One region of the Streptomyces sp. NPDC043853 genome, then DNA from elsewhere that is predicted to be linked to it. Evidence: riboswitches for the same ligand, from Rfam matches in the RefSeq annotation. Region 1 holds a riboswitch; each other region holds the start of a gene.

What was found. Region 1 has a riboswitch for cobalamin ahead of AC067U_RS32645 (cobalamin biosynthesis protein). Riboswitches for the same ligand answer to the same signal wherever they lie in the genome.
Region 2: another riboswitch for cobalamin. It lies ahead of AC067U_RS34390 (energy-coupling factor ABC transporter permease); the one in region 1 lies ahead of AC067U_RS32645 (cobalamin biosynthesis protein).
Region 3: another riboswitch for cobalamin. It lies ahead of AC067U_RS31085 (ribonucleoside-diphosphate reductase subunit alpha); the one in region 1 lies ahead of AC067U_RS32645 (cobalamin biosynthesis protein).

What each region holds. Positions count from the first base shown of each region.
Region 1 covers NZ_JBWKDJ010000017.1:104,002-109,695, forward strand. The annotation lists gene AC067U_RS32635 (putative cobaltochelatase) at 1-1,375, opposite strand, end outside; gene AC067U_RS32640 (cobyric acid synthase) at 1,530-3,113, opposite strand; gene AC067U_RS32645 (cobalamin biosynthesis protein) at 3,110-4,078, opposite strand; cobalamin riboswitch at 4,114-4,283, opposite strand; gene AC067U_RS32650 (hypothetical protein) at 4,436-4,657, opposite strand; gene AC067U_RS32655 (inorganic phosphate transporter) at 4,680-5,694, opposite strand, start outside.
Region 2 covers NZ_JBWKDJ010000019.1:141,905-147,598, forward strand. The annotation lists gene AC067U_RS34375 (energy-coupling factor ABC transporter ATP-binding protein) at 1-517, opposite strand, end outside; gene cbiQ (cobalt ECF transporter T component CbiQ) at 514-1,272, opposite strand; gene AC067U_RS34385 (energy-coupling factor ABC transporter substrate-binding protein) at 1,277-1,627, opposite strand; gene AC067U_RS34390 (energy-coupling factor ABC transporter permease) at 1,663-2,349, opposite strand; cobalamin riboswitch at 2,379-2,571, opposite strand; gene AC067U_RS34395 (DJ-1/PfpI family protein) at 2,681-3,250, shown strand; gene AC067U_RS34400 (AMIN-like domain-containing (lipo)protein) at 3,319-3,852, opposite strand; partial or broken gene AC067U_RS34405 (DNA translocase FtsK) at 4,065-5,694, shown strand, end outside.
Region 3 covers NZ_JBWKDJ010000015.1:148,900-154,593, forward strand. The annotation lists gene AC067U_RS31080 (ribonucleotide-diphosphate reductase subunit beta) at 1-502, opposite strand, end outside; gene AC067U_RS31085 (ribonucleoside-diphosphate reductase subunit alpha) at 502-2,910, opposite strand; adenosylcobalamin-variant (AdoCbl-variant) riboswitch at 3,078-3,154, opposite strand; gene AC067U_RS31090 (GNAT family N-acetyltransferase) at 3,230-3,745, opposite strand; gene AC067U_RS31095 (Uma2 family endonuclease) at 3,824-4,408, shown strand; gene AC067U_RS31100 (YbdD/YjiX family protein) at 4,469-4,678, opposite strand; gene AC067U_RS31105 (carbon starvation CstA family protein) at 4,675-5,694, opposite strand, start outside.

The sequences.
Region 1 (5,694 bases):
CGGTGGTCCGGCCGTGCGCCGTCCGGGCCCGGGACCGGCGGCCGGACGCGCCCTCGCCGAGCCCCGGCACGCTGAGCATCCGGGTCTTGAACGGGTCGGCGGCGCGTACGGCGGCCTGGGTCGCGGCGTCGCCGGCCGGCTCGGGGGCCTCGCCCCGGGCGGGGGCCGGCTCCGGTTCGGGCTGCTCCGGGGCCGCGTCGGGCTGCTGCTCCTGCTCCGGCTGCTCGGGGCCGGCCTGCGGCGGAACCCCGCCGCCCCCGTCCGTTCCGCCGTCACCGCCGCCGTCCGGACCTCCGTCCGGACCTCCGTCCGGGCCCCCGTCGGGGTCCGGCTCCGGCTGCTCCGGCTCCGGCTCGGGCTCGTCGTCGGGGAAGCCGTCGAGGATCCGGTCGAGCATCTCCTCGTCCAGCCCCGGGGCGTCGAAGGGGTTCCGGCGCCGCCGGTGGGGGAGCGCCAGCAGGGCGGCCTGCCGGACGTCCTCCTTCCGCACGGCGGTACGCCCGGCCCAGGCGGCCAGCGCGGTCGCCGTACGGGCCATCACGATGTCGGCCCGCATGCCGTCCACCTCGAACCCGGCGCACACCGCCGCGATCTGCAGCAGCGCGCCGTCCCCGAGCCCGACCCGCGGCAGCAGCGACCGTGCCGCGACCACGCGTGCCCGTACGCCGTCCTCGTCGCCGGCCCAGCGGGCGGCGAAGGCGGCCGGGTCGTCCTCGTAGGCGAGCCGGCGCCGGACCACCTCGACCCGCTGCTCCGGCTCCCGGGAGGCCGCGACCTCCACGGTCAGGCCGAACCGGTCGAGCAGCTGCGGACGCAGCTCGCCCTCCTCCGGGTTCATGGTGCCCACCAGGAGGAACCGGGCTGCGTGCCGGACCGAGACGCCTTCACGCTCCACGTAGGAGGCGCCCATCGCGGCGGCGTCCAGCAGGAGGTCGATCAGGTGGTCGTGGAGCAGGTTGACCTCGTCCACGTAGAGGATCCCGCGGTGCGCGTCGGCCAGCAGGCCGGGCTCGAAGGCCTTCACGCCCTCCGCGAGGGCGCGCTCGATGTCGAGCGCGCCGACGAGGCGGTCCTCGGAGGCGCCGACGGGCAGCTCCACCATCCGGGCGGGGCGCGCGGTGCCCTCGGCCGCGTCGTGCGGGCCGTCCGGGCAGGCAGGGTCGGGCGCGCCCGGCGCGCACGAGAACCGGCACCCGGGGACGACCTCGACCTCCGGCAGCAGCGCGGACAGGGCGCGTACGGCCGTGGACTTGGCGGTGCCCTTCTCGCCGCGCACGAGCACGCCGCCGACCGCGGGGCTGACGGCGTTCAGCAGCAGCGCCAGGCGGAGGTCCGCCTGGCCGACCACCGCGGTGAACGGGTAGGGCGTACTCACGTGTTGCTCACTCCTTCGTACGGCAAGGTGGCTGCATTTATGGCGGGCTCGGTGGGGGTCCGCTGCGCGGGGCCTTCCCCCACCCCGCCCTCCCCCTCGCTGCGCTGGGGGGAGGGCGGGGTGGGGGAACAGCCCTGCAGGGCAGACGGCCCGCTCACGGCGCGCCCGGCGGAATGAACGGCAGGCCCGACGGGGCGCCGGACTCGATCAGCCGCAGCAGGGCGTCCGTGTCCGCGTGCTGCTCGATCAGGTCGCCCAGCAGGTCGAGCTGTTCCTCGCGCAGTGCGGCGAAGGACGTGTCCGGGGCCGGGACGAAGCGCCGGCCCGCCGCGGCCGCGACCTGCCGCAGGAAGGCCCGCCGGAAGCCGTCGGACTCCAGCGAGCCGTGCCAGTGGGTGCCCCACACCGAGCCGACCCGGCAGCCGTCCAGGAACGGCTCCCCGCCCAGCACCTCGGCCACGCCGTGGTGGATCTCGTACCCGTCGACGGTCTCGCCGAGCGCCGTGCCCGTGGGCCGGGCCAGGGTCTTCTCCCGGGCGAAGCGGACCCGTACCGGCAGCAGCCCGAGGCCCTCCACCACGCCCGCCCGCGACTCGACCTCGTCCTCGATCCGCTCGCCGAGGGCCTGGAAGCCGCCGCAGATGCCCAGCACCGGCCGCCCCTCGGCGGCCCGCCGGGCGAGAGCGTCCGCCAGGCCGCGCGCCCGCAGCCACTCCAGCGCCTTCACCGTGCCGCGGGTGCCCGGTACGACGACCAGGTCGGCGTCGGCCAGCTCCTCGGGCCGGTCCACGAACCGCACCACCACGCCCGGCTCCGCCGCGAGCGCGTCCACGTCCGTGAAGTTGGACATCAGCGGCACCGCGCACACCGCGACCCGCAGCACGTCCTCGCCCACCGGAGGGGCGACCACCGACTCGCGCACCGCGCCGCGCAGCGACACCCGCAGGCCGTCCTCCTCGTCGATGCCCAGGCCGTGCTGGAAGGGCAGCACCCCGTACGTGGCGCGCCCGGTCATCGACCGGAGCATCTCCAGGCCGGGCTCCAGCAGGGAGACGTCGCCGCGGAACTTGTTCACCAGGTAGCCGACGACCAGCGACTGGTCCCGCTCCGACAGCAGGGCCGTGGTGCCGAAGAAGGACGCGAAGACCCCGCCCCGGTCGATGTCCCCGACCACCACCACGGGGAAGTCCGCGGCCCGCGCGATCCCCATGTTCACGATGTCCGTCCGGCGCAGGTTGATCTCGGCCGGGCTGCCCGCCCCCTCGCAGATCACGGCGTCATACGTGCCCCGCAACTGCTCCAGGCAGTCCGTGACCACACCGAGCAACTGCTCCCGTCCGCCGTGCAGTGCCTTCCCGGGGGACACTGCGCCTGATGGCGGCTGCGCCGCGGGCCCGGACCCCCCGAAGAACCCACGGGCGCTCATCTCGCCCACCGGCTTGCCCAGCAGCACCACCTGGCTGCTGCGGTCGCTGCCGGGCTTGAGCAGCACCGGGTTCATCAGCGCGGTCGGTTCCACCCGGGCCGCCTGGGCCTGCATGGCCTGAGCCCGGCCGATCTCCGCGCCCTCCCGGGTCACGAAGGAGTTCAGCGACATGTTCTGCGCTTTGAAGGGCGCCACCTTCACGCCCTGCCGCGCCAGCCACCGGCAGATGCCGGCGGTGACCACGCTCTTGCCCGCGTCGGAGGTGGTGCCCGCGACGAGCAGCCCCCCGCCCCGCTTGCCCGTCCCGCTCACCCGCGCCCCTTCCGTACCGCTCGTACCGCCCGTGCCGCCAGCAGCCGGCCCGCCACGCAAGCGCCCAGCGCCAGCCAGGTCACCTGCCGGGAGAGCCGGACCGCCCGTTCGATGTCCGCGACCTCCACCGGCCGCCCCTCCGCGCCGTTGAGCACCGCCCGGTGCTCCACCCGCCCGCCGTAGGCGAGGGTGCCGCCCAGCCGCACCCCGAGCGCCCCCGCGAAGGCGGCCTCGACCGGGCCGGCGTTGGGGCTGGGGTGGGCCGCGGCATCGGTACGCCAGGCCCTGACCGCCCCCCGACGGTCAGGGCCGGCGAGTACGGCGGCCAGTGCGGTCAGCCGGGCCCCCGGCCAGCCCGCGAGGTCGTCCAGCCGGGCCGAGGCCCAGCCGTAGTTGAGGTGGCGGGGGGACTTGTGGCCCACCATCGCGTCGAGGGTGTTCACGGCGCGGAACGCGACCAGTCCCGGGACCCCGGCCGCGGCCCCCCACACCAGCGCGCCGACCACGGCGTCGGAGGTGTTCTCGGCGACCGACTCCACCACGGCGCGCGCGATCTGCTGCTCGTCCAGGGAGTGCGGGTCCCGCCCGCACAGGTGGGGGAGCCGCTCGCGGGCCACCTCGGTGTCACCGGCGGCCAGGGCACCGCCGATCGCCCGGGCCTCCCGGCCCAGCGAGGTGCCGCCGACGACGGCCCAGGTGGCGGCGGCGGTCAGGGCGATCCGGAGGGCTGCGGGGCGGGAGCGCACGGCGCGGGCGGCGACCGCGCCCAGCGCCGCTGCGCCGCCGGCGCACACCGCGGCGTGCACCACGCCCCGGGTGCGCCGGTCGCGCCAGAGGGCGCGCTCCACGGCGGCGGCGGCTCGTCCGAAGGCTGCGACGGGGTGCCCGCGGCGCGGATCACCGAGGATCCGGTCGCCGATCAGGCCCGCCGTCACGCCGTACGCGAAAACGCGATCGGCACGCATGGGGCAGGTATGTCCTCACTCAGGGTCCGCGCCCTGGTTCGACGTGTCCGGTGGCGAGAGTTCCTGGCTCCCGCGAGGCACGGGGCCCGGTACGAAGGACCGGCCGTGCTCCGCGGTGACAGTGGCGGGACCGCGCCGGATTCGCACCGGACTTCCTCTGCTGCCGCCGTGATGGCTCCGGCAGTCCACCACGCACCGCGATCGCCCGTCAACTTGCCGTTGACCTGCGGCGGAAGTGGGGTGCGGACGGGGCAGGGCATGCGAAAGCTCCCCCCGGGACAACCGGGAGGAGCCTTCGGACGCGGTGGGTGCCGCGGTGCGTGCCGCGGGGCGTGCCGCGACGGGTGCCGCCTCGGGTCAGACGACGATCAGGTAGATCCCGTAGGCCACGGCCGCGGCGCAGAGCGCGAAGGCGGCGTAGGCGCCGGTCCGGGCCAGGGCGGCGGTGCCGCCCTGCTCGGTGGCGGCCTCGTGCTTGGAGAGACCCACCAGGCCCAGGGTGAACAGGGCGACCAGGAGGACGGTGGCGGAGAGGCTGACTCCGAAGACGGAGCCCAGGGCTGCCCAGTCGATCTTCATGCTGCGAAACCTTCTCTGCTGGTCAGACCGCGGCGGCCGGAGCCGTCGGGGTCTCGCCGGACGCGTGGGCGTTCGGGGCGGGGATGGTGGCCTTCAGGTCCTCGTCGGTGACCGCGGCGGTGGTGCCCGCCGGCGGCACGGCGACGGCCGCGATCGCGGTGGTGACCACGCCCGGCTCCTCGCCGTCGACCTCGTTGACGTTGTGGTGGTCGACGACCTGACGGCGGGAGATCAGCCAGATGGCGAGGCAGGAGCCCACCAGGAAGACCGTGACGGCGGCGACGCCGATGTCACCGATGCGCATGACGTACTCGGCGCCCGCGCCGACGGCGGCGGCGGCCGGCAGGGTCAGGCCCCACGCGACGAACATGCGGGTCGCGGTGGACCAGCGGACCACGCCGCCCTTGCGGCCGAGGCCGGCACCCATGACCGCGCCGGAGCACGAGTGGGTGGTGGAGAGGGAGAAGCCCAGGGTGGAGGAGGCGAGGATGACGGACGCGGCCGAGGTCTGGGCGGCGAAGCCCTGCTGCGGCTGCAGGTCGGTCAGGCCCTTGCCCATGGTCCGGATGATCCGCCAGCCGCCCAGGTAGGTGCCGAGCGCGATGGCCATACCGGCGGAGACGATGACCCAGACCGGCGGGTTGGAGCCGGGCGCGAGCGCGCCGCCGGCGACCAGGGCCAGGGTGATGATGCCCATCGTCTTCTGCGCGTCGTTGGTGCCGTGCGCCAGGGAGACCAGGCCGGCGGAGGCGATCTGGCCGGCCTTGTAGCCCTTGGCCGAGGTCTTCTCGCCGACGTTGTTGCCGAGCTTGTACGTGAGGCGCGCGGCCAGCATCGCGGCGACGCCGGCGACGATCGGCGCGGCGACCGCGGGGATGAGGACCTTGGTCACGACCACGTCGCCGTTGACCGCGCCGATGCCGGCAGAAGCGACCGCGGCACCGATCAGGCCGCCCATCAGGGCGTGCGAGGAGCTGGAGGGCAGGCCGACCAGCCAGGTCAGCAGGTTCCAGAGGATGGCGCCGACGAGCGCCGCG
Region 2 (5,694 bases), on a different contig from region 1:
CCGTCGGCTCGTCCAGGATCAGCACCCGGGGCCGCATCGCCACCGCCCCGGCGATCGCCGCCCGCTTCCGCTGCCCGTAGGACAGCAGGTGCGTGGGCCGGTCGCGCAGCGCCGTGATGTCCAGGGCCTCCAGCGCGGCGTCCACCCGGGCGCGCACCTCCGGGTCGGGCAGCCCCAGGTTCAGCGGCCCGAAGGACACGTCCTGCTCCACCGAGGCGGCGAACAGCTGGTCGTCCGGGTCCTGCACCACCAGCTGGACCGAGGACCGCAGCCGGGTCAGGCCCGCCCGGTCGTGGGAGACCGGCGAGCCGTCCAGCAGCAGCCGGCCGGCGGCGGGCCGCAGCCCCCCGCTCAGCAGCCGCATCAGGGTGGTCTTGCCGCTGCCGTTGCGGCCCAGCAGGGCCAGCGAACGGCCCTCGGCGATGCCGAAGTCCACCCCCGACAGCACGGCCGGCCCGTCCTCGTACGCGTACTCCGCGCCCGCCAGTTCCACCACTGCTCCGCCGTACGGCTTCACGCCCACACTCCCAGCAGTCCTCTCAGCACGAACGTCGCGGCGATCACCGCGCACAACAGCCCCCCGGACGCGGCCAGGAACCGCCACGACACCGACGCCCGGGGCACCAGCACCCGCAGGGTGCCGTCGTAGCCCCGGCCCGCCAGCCCCGCCTGGAGCCGCCCCGCCCGGTCGAAGGCCCGGACGAAGGCGGTGGAGGCCAGCCCGGCCACCGAACGCCACGCCGCCGCCCGGCTGTTGTTCCCCAGCCGGGCCGCCTGTGCCGTACGCACCTGCGCCAGTGAGTCCAGCAGCAGGAATCCGATCCGGTACATCACCAGGGCCACGTCGACCACCGGCGCCGGCACCCCGGCCCGCACCAGCCGGGGCAGCACGTCCGAGACCGGGGTGGTGAACGCGAACAGCAACACCCCGAGCGAGGCCGCCGACGTACGGAGCAGCAGGTCGGCCGCGTGCCGCGGCCCGTCCGGGGCCAGCGCGACCCAGCCGTCCGGGCCGCCCACGGCGAACAGCAGCGGCACCGCCCCGGTGAAGCAGAAACCGAGCGGGATCCGGAAAGCCCGCCACAGCCGCCGCCCGGGCACCCCGGCCGGGCCGAGCAGCACGGTCAGCGTGGCCGCGGCCACCAGCGGTCCGCCCGGCCAGGGCGGCAGGCTCACCGCCGTCACCGTCAGGCCGAGGCCCAGCAGGGCCTTCTCCAGCGGGTGGCGGCCGCGCCAGCGGCTGCTGTGCGCGGCCGCGTCGATGGGCAGCACGGACTCAGGACCCCGCGGAGGGACCGGCCGGGTCCCCGGCCACGGCCGCGCCGGACGCCGCCGCGCCCTGCCGGCGCCCGCGCCGCAGCCCGAAGTAATACGCGAGCACCCCCGCGCCGATCGCCGCCTGCAGGGCGAACAGCGCGGACTCCACCTCCGCGGACGGGGGTTCGTACAGCGGGGAGAACCACGGCTCGTAGTCCGGCTTCAGCTCGGTGATCGCCGCCTCGGCCTGCGCGTCCGCGCCGGTGAACGGCTCCTCCTTGCCCTCCCCGAGCCCCAGCACGAGCGGCAGTACGGCCAGTGCCGCCACCAGGAGCAGCAGCAGGAGGTTGACCCTGGTGTTCTTCGACATGCCCTTCGACATGCCCTTCGGCGTGCTGTTCGCCATCAGACCGCGGCCTCCTGCTTCTTGGTGAGCTCGGCGATGCCCAGCCGGACCAGGTCCGACCTGCTGGACTGCATCAGCAGCCGCATCACCAGCACGGTGAGCAGCCCCTCGCTGACGGCGAGGGGGATCTGGGTGACGGCGAAGATCCCGCCGAACTTGGCGAGTGAGCCGAGGAAGCCGCTGCCCGGGTCGGGGAAGGCCAGCGCCAGCTGGACCGAGGTCACGCAGTAGGTCACCAGGTCGGCGAAGAAGGCGCCGAAGAAGACCGAGACCATCAGCGGCGCCCCGGATTTCCCCAGCAGCCGGTAGGCGGCGTAGCCCGCCCAGGGGCCGGCGATCGCCATCGAGAAGACGTTGGCGCCGAGGGTGGTCAGTCCGCCGTGGGCCAGCAGCAGGGCCTGGAACAGCAGGGTGATCGTGCCGAGCACGGCCATGATCGGGGGCCGGAACAGGATCGCCCCCAGCCCCGTCCCGGTCGGGTGCGAACAACTGCCCGTCACCGAGGGGATCTTCAGGGCCGACAGGACGAACGTGAACGCACCGGACGCGCCGAGGAGCAGCGTGCTCTCCGGGTTCTCCTTGACCTCACGGGTCAGCGCGCGCACGCCGTGGACGACGAACGGAGCGGACGCGACGCCCCAGGCGACCGCGTGCAACGGGGGTAGGAACCCCTCGGCAATATGCATGGGTTGGGAGACCTCTCCAGCACCTCGTGGATGGACAACGCGCCCTGGCCGGTCTCCTGGCTCACGGGTGCTGATGCCCTGGCTCCGCCTTCCCGGGCCGTGCGGTCTCCCGCGTCGGCCCAGTGGCCTCCGTGAGGATGGAGCCGGACTTCCCGATCACAGTGGCGAGGGCCGCACCGGTTTTCCACCGGTTTCCCGTACACCAAGGCCAGATGACCCTAGTCGTCCGGCCTCGGGTGCCACAACCCGCCCCCTCCCGGCCGGTTTGGGCGGCCGACGCGCGGGCAGGGTCGCCGGGGTCCACATGTGCCCCACATCACAGGAGCAGCCCATGGCAGTGAAGGTCCTCATCGTCACCGGTGACGCGGCGGAGTCGCTGGAAGTCCTCTATCCGTACCAGCGGCTCCTCGAAGAGGGGTACGAGGTCCACATCGCGGCCCCGGCGGTGAAGAAACTCCGCTTCGTGGTGCACGACTTCGAGGACGGCTTCGACACCTACACCGAGAAGCCGGGCTACACCTGGCCGGCCGACGTGGCGTTCGCGGACGTCGACCCGGGGCAGTACGCCGCGCTGGTGATCCCCGGCGGGCGGGCGCCCGAGTACCTGCGCAACGACCCCGAGGTGAAGCGGATCATCGCCGCCTTCACCGGGGCCGACAAGCCGGTCGCGCAGATCTGCCACGGCCCGCTGATGACCGCGGCCGCCGGGAGCCTGGACGGGCGCAAGGTCACCGCGTACCCGGCGCTGGAGCTCGACATGCGGGGCGCCGGCGGGACCTTCGAGAACTCGGAGGCGGTGGTGGACGGCACCCTGGTGTCGGCCCGGGTCTGGCCCGACCACCCGGCCTGGATGCGCGCGTTCCTGACGGTCCTGCGTTCCAAGGCGCCGGTCGGCGGCTGACGGGCGACCGGCCGGGCCCCGGGGCGTGCGACGACCCCGGGGCCCGGCGGGTACTGCTCAGGTGCCGCTCAGCAGACGTTGGCGTGCTTGACGTCCAGCACGAACCGCTCCGGGCTGTGCAGCTTGAACGTCTTGTAGACGGGATAGGTGTGGAAGGCGGCGCCGAAGGTCACGTACCCCTCGTAGTCGCCGGTCATGGCGATTCCCTTGAGCTTCGGCAGCCAGATCCGCTGCAGCTTGGGACCTTGGTAGACGGACTTCCCGGCATCGTTGTGGGCGGCGGCCGGGTTGAGCCGGATCTCCAGGAAGTACCTGCCCGCGAGCGGGACCGGCTTGCCGGACCCGTCGTAGTACAGCCTGGCGGTCCGGCGGACGGTGACGTCGGGGACGTAGCCCTTCACGTCGATGACGAGCCGGTCGTACGTGCAGTGGCCGCCCCAGCGGGCGTTGACCACGAGCGGGGTCGTGCTCCAGGTGGTGGCCGGCTCCGCGGCCGGGAGCTGCGCCGAGGCAGGCGCGGCGAACCCGATTCCGGCGGTGAGGAGGGCACCCGTGGCCAGGGCCACGAGCTGCCGGCGGCGTATGCGGTGGATGTGCTTCATGGCGTCCCCCGGTTTCTCCGGATGTAAGGGGACAAGGCTGACAACGATGGAGACATCCACCGTCCGCGTTCGGTTCCCGCGACGCGACCGCAATGCGCCGAGTTCCGTGTCCACACGGTGATGCCACCGGAATCGCGGCGCAGGCCCGGACGTACGATCACCGCGGCGTCTTCGGTGCGGAGGTCGCCACTCGCTGTGCCGTGGAGGGGATAGTGCAGGGGACACGGATCGCGGACCGCTACCGGGTGACCGGGTTGCTCGGCGCCGGGGGCATGGGCCGTGTCTGGCGGGCGTACGACGAGAAGCTGGGCCGCGAAGTCGCCGTGAAGACCCTGGCCGTGGGGGAACACGTGGAGTACGAGCGGGCCGAGGCCCGCTTTGAGCGGGAGGCCAGGCTCGTCGCAGGGCTGCACAGCCCGCACGTCGTCACCCTGCACGACGTCGGTTCGACTCGCGTCCAGGAGCAGACGCTCCTGTTCCTCGTGATGGAGCTGCTCACCGGACGGACCCTGGACGAGGTGATGCGTCAGGGCGCGCCCCGCTTGGAGGCGGTGGCCAACTGGGGCGTGCAGGTGTGTGAGGGTCTGGCGACTGCTCATGGGGCCGGTGTGCTTCACCGGGACATCAAGCCGGCGAACGTGATGGTCACGAACCGGGGGGTGGCCAAGATCCTCGACTTCGGCATCGGCATGCTGCTCGATGCTTCGGCGTCCCAGCCGGCGCTGACCACCACGGGAGTGGTGATCGGTACGCCCGCGTTCATGTCTCCCGAGCAGGCGCAGGCCCTCGTGGTGGACCACCGCAGCGATCTGTACTCCTTGGGGTGCGTGCTCTACGCGCTGCTCACCGGTCGGCCGCCGTTCTCCGCCGCAGGCGGGGTCGCGCTGCTCGTCAAGCACGTGACGGAGGAACCCGTGGCCCCCAGCCGTCTCCGCTACGGCCTTCCCAAGGCATGGGACGAGCTCGTCCTCGCCCTCCTCGCCAAGGACCCGGCGCTCCGCCCGGGGGAGGCGCTGGACGTACGTGATCGCCTGCGTGCGATCGCAGGCGGGGACACCGATCCGGCCGGAAGCAGGTTGTGGCAGTTCACCCGCCGGATCCTGCGGCGCGCGGACCGGGCGGGCGACGTCCGGGCGGCAGAGTTCCCGGCGGCCGACCTGCCGGTGGCCGCTGCCCCCGTCTCGCCTGCGCCGCGAGGACCGCTGCCTGCCGTTCCGGCGCCGCCTGTTCTCCCACCGGTGCCGTTGGAACCTCCCACCCAACCGCTACCTGCACCGGCTCCGACCCGCGTTCTCGAAAGCCCTCCGAGTCCGGCACCCCCCGCACACCGGGCCGAGCAGCTCCAGCTGCGCCGGTACGTCACGTACGCGCTGCCCTCGCTCGACCTCTTGGCGCGAGGCGGACCGGCCAAGACCCGCAGTGCCGCCAACGACGCGGCCATCGAGGCGCTGCGGGCGGTCTTCGACGCGTTCGGGGTCGACGCCGATGTCACCGGCTTCACCCGGGGGCCGACGGTCACCCGGTACGAAGTCACGTTGGGCGCCGCGGTGATGGCCACCCGGATCACGGCGCTGGCGAAGAACATCGCCTACGCGGTGGCCTCCCCGGACGTGCGGATCATCAGCCCGATCCCGGGCAAGTCGGCGGTCGGCATCGAGATCCCGAACACCGACCGGGAGATGGTCAACCTCGGCGACGTGCTGCGGCTCGCGGACGCGGCCGAGGACGACCACCCGATGCTGGTGGCCCTCGGCAAGGACGTCGAGGGCGGCTACGTGATGGCCAACCTGGCGAAGATGCCGCACGTGCTGGTCGCCGGTGCCACCGGCAGCGGCAAGTCCT
Region 3 (5,694 bases), on a different contig from region 1:
GGAAGCGGCGGCGGTCGGCGGCCGTCTCCAGGCGGTCGATCGTCTCGACCGAGTCCATCCACTTGAAGCAGAACTGGGCCTTCTCGCGGATGGACGGGATGTTCTCGACCGCGTCGAAGGCCGCGGCGCGGTCCTCCGGGTCGGGCAGGTAGGTGTCGAGCAGCGTCAGGTAGAACTGGACGTGCACGGCCTCCTCGAACAGCTGGCGCGACAGGTACAGGCGCGCCTCCGGGGAGTTGATGTGCTTGTAGAGCGTCAGCACCAGGTTGTTCGCGACGATCGAGTCACCGGTCGCGAAGAACGCGACCAGGCGGCCGATCATGTGCTGTTCGGAGGGCGTCAGCTTCGCGAGGTCCGCGACGTCCGAGTGGAGGTCGACCTCCTCCACCGTCCAGGTGTTCTTGATCGCGTCCCGGTAGCGCTCGTAGAAGTCCGGGTAGCGCATCGGGCGGAGCGTGAGCTCGAAGCCGGGGTCGAGCAGGTTCTTGGCGTTGGAGCTCATTACTGGCAGGCCTCGCAGGACTCGGGGTTCTCAAGGGAGCAGGCCAGCGCCTCGGCGTCGAGGGCCTGCGGCAGCTGGGCGGGGGTGGCGGCAGCGGGGACGGCCGTGCCGGAGGCCGCGCGGGCGATCTTCGTCGCCGGGCGCGAGCGCAGGTAGTACGTGGTCTTCAGGCCCTGCTTCCAGGCGTACGCGTACATCGAGCTGAGCTTCCCGATGGTCGGCGTCTCCAGGAACAGGTTCAGCGACTGGCTCTGGTCCAGGTACGGGGTACGGGCCGCCGCCATGTCGATCAGGCCGCGCTGCGGGATCTCCCACGCCGTCCGGTACAGCTCGCGCACCTCGGCCGGGATCCAGCCGAAGCCCTGCACGGAGCCGGAGGAGTCGCGGAGCGCCTCGCGGGTCTGCGCGTCCCACACGCCGAGCTTCTTCAGGTCCTCCACCAGGTACGCGTTGACCTGGAGGAACTCGCCCGACAGCGTCTCGCGCTTGAACAGGTTGGAGACCTGCGGCTCGATGCACTCGTAGACGCCGGCGATCGAGGCGATCGTCGCGGTCGGGGCGATCGCCAGGAGGAGGGAGTTGCGCAGACCGGTGGTGGCCATGCGGGCGCGCAGGGCGGCCCAGCGCTCCGGCCAGGCGAGCGTGACGTCGTAGTGGTCGGGGTGCAGGACGCCACGGGCGGTACGGGTCTCCGCCCAGGCGGGCAGCGGGCCGTTGCGCTCGGCGAGGTCGGTGGAGGCCTCGTACGCGGCCAGCATGATCCGCTCGGCGATCTTCGTGGAGAGCGCCTTGGCCTCCGCGGAGTCGAAGGGCAGGCGCAGCTTGAAGAAGACGTCCTGGAGGCCCATCGCGCCCAAGCCCACCGGACGCCACCGGGCGTTGGAACGGCCGGCCTGCTCGGTCGGGTAGAAGTTGATGTCCACGACGCGGTCGAGGAAGGTGACGGCCGTGCGGACGGTCTCGTCCAGGCGCTCCCAGTCCATCTCCCCGTCGGCGACGAACGCGCCGAGGTTGACCGAGCCGAGGTTGCAGACGGCGGTCTCGCCGTCGTTGGTGACCTCGATGATCTCGGTGCACAGGTTCGAGGAGTGGACGACGGTGCCGGGCAGCGCGGTCTGGTTGGCGGTCCGGTTGGAGGTGTCCTTGAAGGTCATCCAGCCCTGGCCGGTCTGCGCGAGGGTGCGCATCATGCGGCCGTACAGCTCGCGGGCGGGCATCGTCTTCCTGGCCAGGCCCGCCTGCTCGGCCTTGACGTAGGCGGCGTCGAAGTCGGCGCCGTGGAGGTCGACCAGCTCGGGCACGTCGGCGGGGGAGAACAGCGACCAGTCGGCGTCCGCGTTGACCCGGCGCATGAACTCGTCCGGGATCCAGTGCGCCAGGTTCAGGTTGTGGGTGCGGCGGGCGTCCTCGCCGGTGTTGTCGCGGAGCTCCAGGAACTCCTCGATGTCGGCGTGCCAGGTCTCCAGGTAGACGGCGGCGGCGCCCTTGCGGCGGCCGCCCTGGTTCACCGCGGCGACCGAGGCGTCCAGGGTCTTCAGGAACGGCACGATGCCGTTGGAGTGGCCGTTGGTGCCGCGGATCAGCGAACCGCGGGCGCGGATCCGGGAGTACGACAGGCCGATGCCGCCGGCGTGCTTCGACAGCCGGGCCACCTGGTGGTAGCGGTCGTAGATGGAGTCCAGCTCGTCCAGCGGGGAGTCCAGCAGGTAGCAGGAGGACATCTGCGGGTGCCGGGTGCCGGAGTTGAAGAGGGTGGGGGAGGAGGGCAGGTAGTCCAGCCGGTTCATCAGCCCGTACAGGGAGGCGACCTCCTCCACCGCGCGGACGCTCTCGTCCTCGGCGAGGCCGCAGGCCACGCGGAGCATGAAGTGCTGCGGGGTCTCGATGACCTGGCGGGTGATCGGGTGGCGCAGCAGGTAGCGGCTGTGCAGGGTGCGCAGGCCGAAGAAGCCGAAGCGGTCGTCGGCGCCGTCGGCGAGGGCGTGCCCGACCATCGCGTCGAGGCGGGCGGCGTGGGCGGCGACGAACTCCGCGGTCCGGTCGGCGATGAGGCCCTCGCGGTGGCCGACGGCGACCGACTCGGTGAAGGAGGTCACGCCCTGGCCGGCGGCCTCCTCGGCGATGGTGAGGGTCAGCAGCCGGGCCGCCAGCTTTGAGTACGCCGGGTCCTCGGAGATCAGCCCCGCGGCGGCCTCGGTGGCCAGCCCGCGCAGCTCGGCCTCGTCCGCGTCGGCGCTGCGGCCGCGCAGCGCGGCGGCGGCGACCCGGCCGGGGTCGGTGTCGGGAAGGTCTGCGGTCAGCTCGGTGAGAGTCCGCAGCAGTGCGGCCCCCGGTCCCTCGGTGCCCTTGGTGTCCCCGGAGGACGGGTCGGCGGACTCGGCGCGCGGTGCGGCAGGCGCGATGGTCACGGGGGGAGCTCTCCCTCGCTCGGCTCCGGAATCCCTGCGGGCGGGCGCGAGGCAGCGCGCGTACGGGAGCGGCGGGGCGGGAAGCGAGCGCAGCACCGTACGGCGTCCACCGGCCCAACCGCGAGGCCCGGACGTATCGGCACCCGGGACGGTCGTACCCGGGCGCACCGTCGGCAGGTACTCGGACTTTTCATACCGTTGCGGGACAGTTCCGGATTCTCACCGGATTCCCCTGCGTCGACAGCGAGGATGAGCATACATGTGGGGGCGGCCCTGTGATGCCACCCCCACATGTTGTGTCCCCTGGTCGGCGCTCCGGCTACTGATCGGTTCCGTACAGCTCCAGCGAGTAGGTGAGCAGCGGCACACTCGGGACCGGTGACCAGTCCCGCTCGGGCGTCCGTACGAAGCCCATGCGGGCGTAGATCCGGTGCGCGGCGCGCATGGCCGGCTGTGTGGACAGCACCAGGGCCCGCACCCCGTCGATGGCCCGGGCGCGGTCGATACAGGCACGGACGAGAGCCTCGCCGACGCCTTGTCCGCGGGCCTCCCCGGCCACGGCCAGCATCCGGAACTCGGCCTCGTCCGGCCCGGCGATGTCGCAGTAGCGGCTCCCGGGCGGAGCGAACGCGACCCCGCCGAGCAGCGTCCCGTCCTCCCGTACGGCGACCAGCACGGCGGAGTCCTCCGCCCGCGCCGCCACGTCCCGCAACACCCCGAGGTAGTACCCGTCGGGGTTGGCGTCGAGCAGCCCGTCCCCCACGTACGCCTGCGCGGTGATCTCCCCGAGGGCCTCGTACTCCTCGGGCCTTGCCTCCCTGATCACGATGTCCATGCGGTCGAGTGTGCAGGACGGCTGTCGGTGCCCGCCGCTATCGTCGAAGACAGCACCGTCGAGAAGGGCGAGCGAGGCATGACCGTGACGACAGACCGGCCCCACATGCTGACTGACGACTTCGAAGCCGTAGCGCGCATAGCCGCCCGCGAGAGGGAGGGGACGCGGCTGGAATTCATCGACGGGGTCATCAGGAGCAAGGCAATGCCGGACGGCGATCACGGGCGGATCATCCAGTGGCTGCTCAAGATCTGCATGCAGTCACGGCCCGACTTGTTCCTGCACCCGGGGCAGGGGATCAAGGCGCAGGACTACCGGACCGGGCGGGCCATTCCCGACGCGGTGCTGGCGCATCCGGATGCCTTCGTCGGGCAGGGTGACTGGGTCGAGCCCGACCCCATCCTCATGGCCGTCGAAGTGACGTCGTGGGATTCCGACACGCAGCGGCGGGACCACGTCGAGAAGCCCCGGGCGTACGCAGAGACGGGCATTCCCGTTTACCTGCTGATCGACCGGGCGAAGTGCGAACTCTCGGTCTACAGCCAGCCCAACGGCCGCCGGTACGAGAGTGTCCACATCGTGCCCTACGGCACGGACATCGCGCTGCCGGACCCTGTCGGCATCACCCTGCAGACCGAAATCCTCAAGGACTGGGTGCGCTGACGCACAACACGCGCGAGGGGCTCCGCCGGATCGGCGGGGCCCCTCGCGCGAGCGGATTGCTCAGCAGCAGCGGAACCCTTCCCGCGGGTCCGCCTCCCGGGCGTCCACCCGGGCCCGCTCGAAGTCCCTGCGGGTCATGACCTCGGCGTCCGGGTCGTGGCCGCGGGCGTGGGCGACGTAGCGGTCGTACGCCGCCTCACCGGAGAACTCCCGTACGTAGTACCGGACCTTGGCCATACGGTCCGCCAGCCGGTCCCGCAGGGCGGTCATGCCACCGGCTCCGAGACCTTGCCGCCGCCCGAGTCCAGGCCGGCCGCCGCCAGTTCGGCCTTCTCCTCGGCCGTCGGGAGCAGCCCGGCCGGAGCGACGATCTTCGACTCGGTCCACGGGACCTCGGAGAGGACGGCCGTTTCGGGCCGGCGGACGGCCTTGACGCAGGTCCGGGCCGCGTCCGCGAGGACGATGATGATCAGGATCGCGAAGAGGGCGCACAGGACGCCGTCGACCGTGGCGTTGGTGACCACCGTGTGCATGTCGTCCATCGACTTCGCGGGCGGCAGCACCTTGTCCGCGTCGATCCCCGCCTGGTACTTGTCGCGCTGCGCGAAGAAGCCGACCTTCACATCGTCCGAGAAGATCTTCTGGTAGCTCGCGGTCAGCGTCACGGTCGCGTCCCACACCAGCGGAACGCCGGTCACCCAGGCCCACTTGAGCCGTCCGGACTTGACCAGCAGGGTGGTGCAGACGGCCAGCGCGACCGCGGCGAGCAGCTGGTTGGCGATGCCGAAGAGCGGGAACAGCTGATTGATGCCGCCCAGCGGGTCCTTGATGCCCACCCACAGGAAGTAGCCCCAGCCGCCGACAACGATCGCGCTCGCGAACCACACGCCCGGCTTCCAGCTGACGTCCTTGAAGGACTTGTGGACGTTGCCGAGGGTGTCCTGGAGCATGAACCGGCCTACGCGGGTGCCCGCGTCCAGTGTGGTCAGGATGAAGAGGGCCTCGAACATGATGGCGAAGTGGTACCAGAACGCCTTCATCCCGGCGCCGCCGATCACGGAGGAGAAGATCTCCGACATTCCGAGTGCGAAGGTCGGTGCGCCGCCGGTGCGGGACAGCAGGGTGGCTTCTTCGACGTCCTTCGCGGCCTGGGTGAGCGCCTCGGGCGAGATCGCGAAGCCGAAGTTGGTGACCGCCTGGGAGGCGGTCTCGACCGTGGTGCCGACGACCCCGCCGGGGGAGTTGACGGCGAAGAAGAGTCCGGGCTCGATGATGCAGGCCGCGAT